2 regions of the Lysinibacillus sp. FSL L8-0126 genome follow, and region 2 is predicted to be linked to the other one. Evidence: riboswitches for the same ligand, from Rfam matches in the RefSeq annotation. Region 2 holds a riboswitch; the other holds the start of a gene.
What was found. Region 2 has a riboswitch for cobalamin ahead of cobT (nicotinate-nucleotide--dimethylbenzimidazole phosphoribosyltransferase). Riboswitches for the same ligand answer to the same signal wherever they lie in the genome.

Region 1: it holds a riboswitch for cobalamin, as region 2 does, so the genes downstream of both, metE (5-methyltetrahydropteroyltriglutamate--homocysteine S-methyltransferase) here and cobT (nicotinate-nucleotide--dimethylbenzimidazole phosphoribosyltransferase) in region 2, are expected to answer to the same signal.

What each region holds. Positions count from the first base shown of each region.
Region 1 is NZ_CP152028.1:3,867,598-3,870,067, forward strand. Features, by position in the region: gene metE (5-methyltetrahydropteroyltriglutamate--homocysteine S-methyltransferase) at 1-1,011, opposite strand, end outside; cobalamin riboswitch at 1,190-1,369, opposite strand; gene MHI34_RS18695 (Lsa family ABC-F type ribosomal protection protein) at 1,924-2,470, shown strand, end outside.
Region 2 is NZ_CP152028.1:252,855-255,324, forward strand. Features, by position in the region: gene MHI34_RS01275 (trimeric intracellular cation channel family protein) at 1-276, shown strand, start outside; gene cobT (nicotinate-nucleotide--dimethylbenzimidazole phosphoribosyltransferase) at 351-1,406, opposite strand; cobalamin riboswitch at 1,500-1,675, opposite strand; gene MHI34_RS01285 (DMT family transporter) at 1,748-2,470, opposite strand, start outside.

The sequences.
Region 1 (2,470 bases), 1.1 Mb from region 2:
TTCAAGAGCAGTTGTGATCGGTACATGTTGTAGATTGCTGGATGGTTGAATCCATAGCTCTGCTGCATTACTTAAATGCTCAATTGCCTGAATTGTAGCATTGACCTCCGCTAAGTTGGAACGCCAAATATCACGTCCATTAACAACCCCGACTGCCAATACTTTGTCCTGAGGGAAACCATATTGACGAAGTGACGCCATATTTCCTTTATAGCCATGAACAAAGTCTAGGCCAAATCCTTCTACAGGCAATGTAATCAATGTTTCATAGTTGCATAATGCTTCAAAATAAGTTTGCAGCATGATTTTCGCTTCTGGAACCGCAACGGCTAACTGGTCGTAAATCTCTTGCACAAGCTTGATGTCTGCTGGATCAAGGGTTGTGACAAGTGATGGCTCTTCTAGTTGAATCCAATTTGCACCTGCATCTACTAATTCTTTTAATACTTGTGTATAGAGCGGTATTAGAGCTAATAAGTATTCAACCTGTGTGAATTTGCTATAGCCTTTTGTTAACTTGCAGAATGTATAGGGACCAATCAATGTTGGCTTTGCAATAATACCGTACGTTTCTTTCGCCTCTAAGAAATCGGCCAACACTTTATTTTCTGTTAGTTTCAAGGCCTGTCCCTCGTATTCAGGAACAATATAGTGATAGTTTGTATTAAACCATTTTGTCATCTCACTAGCTACAGCTGTTTTATTCCCTCTTGCTACGCTGTAGTAGGTAGATAAATCTACTTTCCCTCCCTGCCAGTTAAAGCGTTTTGGGATGAGACCAAACATTAATGCTGTATCTAACATTCTATCGTAATACGTAAAATCGCCAACTGTCACCATGTCGATGCCAAGCTGTAGCTGCTTGTCAATTCTAGCTAAACGGATTTTTTTTAAACTATCCTCAAAATCCTCTTCAGAAAGCTCGTTGCGCCAAAATGCTTCTAATGCTTTTTTCCATTCGCGATCTTCCCCGATATACGGGTAACCAATGAGTGTGCTTGTATAGGTCATTTTTATATCTCCTTTTCAGAAAAAAATAAAAAGCCATTTTCCAAGGAGGAGAATGGCTGCTAGTTGAAATTTTTAATGCTAAAACAATACGAAAAAAGTATCTACTTTCGCATAAATCATTTGTTATCGCACAGTGCCGATTTGGTCACTTTTCACCACCTATTTCCACGTAGGTATTTGGTGTGTACTAGAAATTGGCAGGTCTCCTGGCTTCTCATCAACACGCCTCACAGCCTTCCCGGTTTCCCAGTGGCCTTTGTGATTTGCTCCGAATAACAGTTGCGGGACAGCGTCGGATTTGCACCGACTTCCCTTTTAAGCCAAACTTTCATTTGGCACCAATTCTTACACATTATTCAATTATGCTCCTACTATAACATATCTTTCAGAATAGTAGAAATAATTTTTATACGATTATCTAAATTATTTCTATAATTATTGTAGGGATTGGTTTAAGAAGATAAGGCTACATTGTATTCCATAAAAAAATTTGTTACTATAAAAATACAATTATGAGAGGACTGATGAATGGACAATGATGAACTAATCTATATTTTTATTTGAAATGAATCACTTCAAACGACAAAATATAGGATTAGTCTATCCATTTTTAACAATCAGTTTGCGTTTATTTGTCATGATGTCATTGGCAAATAAAGTTTATTCAGTGAGAGACTAATCCTTCCAATATCCAATGGGGGGATTTTTTCTTGCTCTCATAGTTTATTCTGTATCTTTCATCTACCTAATAAAGGAGAGAAAAAAATGAGCGATTCTGAACCTATTGTGACGCATGTGATGCTCCGTATAAGTCGTTAGCATCCATCAACTTATACGGAGAAATTTAGCATAGATGGATGTACCGACTTTGTATAAAAGAAAAATGATTTGCTATACAAAGGAGGAATTATCATGTCAATGATACAAGTACAAGACTTAACGTTTTCTTACCCAAGCAGCTTTGATTATATTTTTGAGGGTGTCAACTTTCAGATTGATACAGATTGGAAACTTGGATTTATCGGTAGGAATGGTCGTGGGAAGACAACATTTTTTAATTTGCTATTAGGGAATTATGAGTATAGTGGGAACATCATTTCTTCAGTAGAATTTACTTATTTCCCCTATCCTGTTTCAGACCCAAATAAATATACGTACGAAATTTTTGAAGAAATTTGCCCTCTGGCAGAAGATTGGGAATATATTCGTGAAATAGCCTATCTAGATGTCGATGCTGAGGTCATGTATCGCCCTTTTCAAACATTATCTAATGGAGAGCAAACAAAGGTGTTGCTTGCAGCGCTCTTTTTAACAGAGGGACAGTTTCTATTAATTGATGAGCCAACCAATCATCTCGATACAGATGCACGAAAGACGGTCTCTGATTATCTACGCAAGAAAAAAGGATTTATTTTAATTTCGCATGACAGAGCCTTTTTAGATGGCTGTGTTGATCATA
Region 2 (2,470 bases):
AAGCTAGATATGCCAATTAGCGCAGTCGTTGTAGCTGCTGTTTTAACAGGTTCAGGTGGTGGTATTGTGCGAGATTTATTAGCTAGACGGAAGCCGCTAGTTCTCCGTGATGAAGTCTATGGTGTTTGGGCTGCTCTCGCAGGGCTTGTTATCGGATTTGAAGTTTTGACTGGAGACATTTTCCTTTATGTATTATTTGCAGTGATTACAGCATTACGCATTCTTTCCTATATGATGAAGTGGCGTTTGCCTTTGCGTAAGTTGAATCGGGCATAGATACTGTAATTGATAAAAAAATGAATAAGCGCAAAGAGTTCATTAACTATTTGCGCTTATTTGTTATTCAGTAACTATTTAGCCAAAAGATTCATGGCTTCTTCTAATGTCACCATATTTTTCATCATAGAACAAGCGGCATCTAAAAGAGGAAAGGCTAGAGCAGCACCAGAGCCTTCGCCTAATCGCATGTTCATATGCAGCATTGGCTCTACACCAAGTAATGATGCGGCAATTTTAGCCCCTGGTTCCTCTGAAGCATGGGAAGGTATGATAAAGTCTTTTACTTTCGGTTCAATTTGATAAGCAATAAGCGCAGCAATAGTCGAAATAAAACCATCAATAATAACAGGTTTTCGGTGACTTGCGGCAGCCAGCATGATACCAGCCATAGCCCCTATCTCTAGCCCTCCAACTTTAGCTAGAACATCAATGATATCGTTAGGATTGGGGTTGTTGAGAGTAATTGCTTTTTCAATTACTGCTGCTTTATGAGCAATCCCTCCTTGACCAACTCCTGCGCCAAACCCTGTTATTTCAATAGGGTCATAGCCAGTCAAAGCAGCTAATATGGCAGTGCTCGGCGTTGTATTACCAATGCCCATTTCACCTGTTCCAAGTAAGTTGGCTCCTTTTGTGATTTCATCTGTTGCCACATGAATCCCCACTTCAATGGATTGAATAGCCTCTACTCTTGACATAGCAGGGCCCTGTGCCATGTTATCTGTGCCATGTTTAATTTTATGAATGATAACACCTGCATCAAGCGGAATATCTTCTTTTACCCCAACATCTACTGTTACTACCTTTGCATTGGTAATGCCCGCAATCGCACAAACGCCTGTACCTCCCTTAGGAAAATTTAATGTTTGAAAGACCGTAACATCTTGTGGATTCGTTGTTATGCCTTCCTCACAAACGCCATGATCTGCTGCACAGACAATCATCACTTTTTTATCGACCATTGGATATAATTGTCCTGTTATGCCTGAAAGCTGTACGGCAAGTGATTCTAGTTTACCCAAGCTACCTGGGGGCTTACAAAGCGCATCAATTCGCTTTCTAGCTTGGTCCATACTATTCATATCAGCCCCTTGGATATTTTGAATCGTGTCTTGTAATAATTGCATTATTGTTTCTCCTCTCGTTCTACATGAAGACAAAATAAAAAGTCTGTAGTTTATTGTCATGACAAATAAACTACAGACTTTTCCATCATCTATATACTTCTGAAGCAAGTAGGCAGGTCTCCTGGCTTAGTTCAACATATCATCGTGCCTTCCCAGCGATTCGCTAGTGGCATTTACGATGACATTCCCTTATACAGTGGCAGGTCCGCTAAAGTTTTTCACTTTATTCCCTATTCTCCCTATTGGGCACCTAATGCTTTTATTAAACTATTTATAATCTACGACAGCGTATTTTTTCTGTCAATATTAGAATACTCGCCTTGTACCATTTCTTCGGTTACCTATTCTTTTTCTATTTCGCTTAGCAATGTTGAGCCTAATAATAGGACCGCTCCTATTATTTGTAGAAGCGCCATTTTTTCTCCTATAATCATCGTGGAAATTACTAATGATGTCAGTGGATCAATATAGCTAAGAATGGCTATACTTTGTCCTTTTAACTGTGACATGCCTAAAAAGAACAATAAAAATCCAACCCCTGCATGGACAATGCCTAATGTAATTAAGAATAGGACTGATTCAAAACTGATTTTCATGACCTGAAATCCTGTAGTTCCAAGTAGATAGAAGCTAAGGAAAAATGCTGCTAAAGAAAGTTGAATCATTGTATTTTCTGGTTCCTTTAAGCCGCATATAAATTTATTTGTCAATGTTAGCGCTGTGTAAAAGCATGCCGCGATAAGACCGTAGACAATGCCTATAAAATGCTCACTGTCCCCAGTGCCTTGACTTTGGACAATCAAATATAGTCCGATAAGGGCCACACAGACATACATTATTTTTCTGCCAACTAGCTTCTCTTTTAAAATAATTGGAGATAAGCAGATAACGAGTACTGGTGCAAAATAATAACTCAATGCAGCATTGGCAATCGTTGTTGCTTTATAAGCCTGAAATAAAAAAATCCAGTTCCCACACAAGGCGATACTAGAAAGTATTAATTTCCACTTATTTTTTATAATCTCTAATTTCGAAAAATTCCCCTTTTTATAAATAAAAATCAC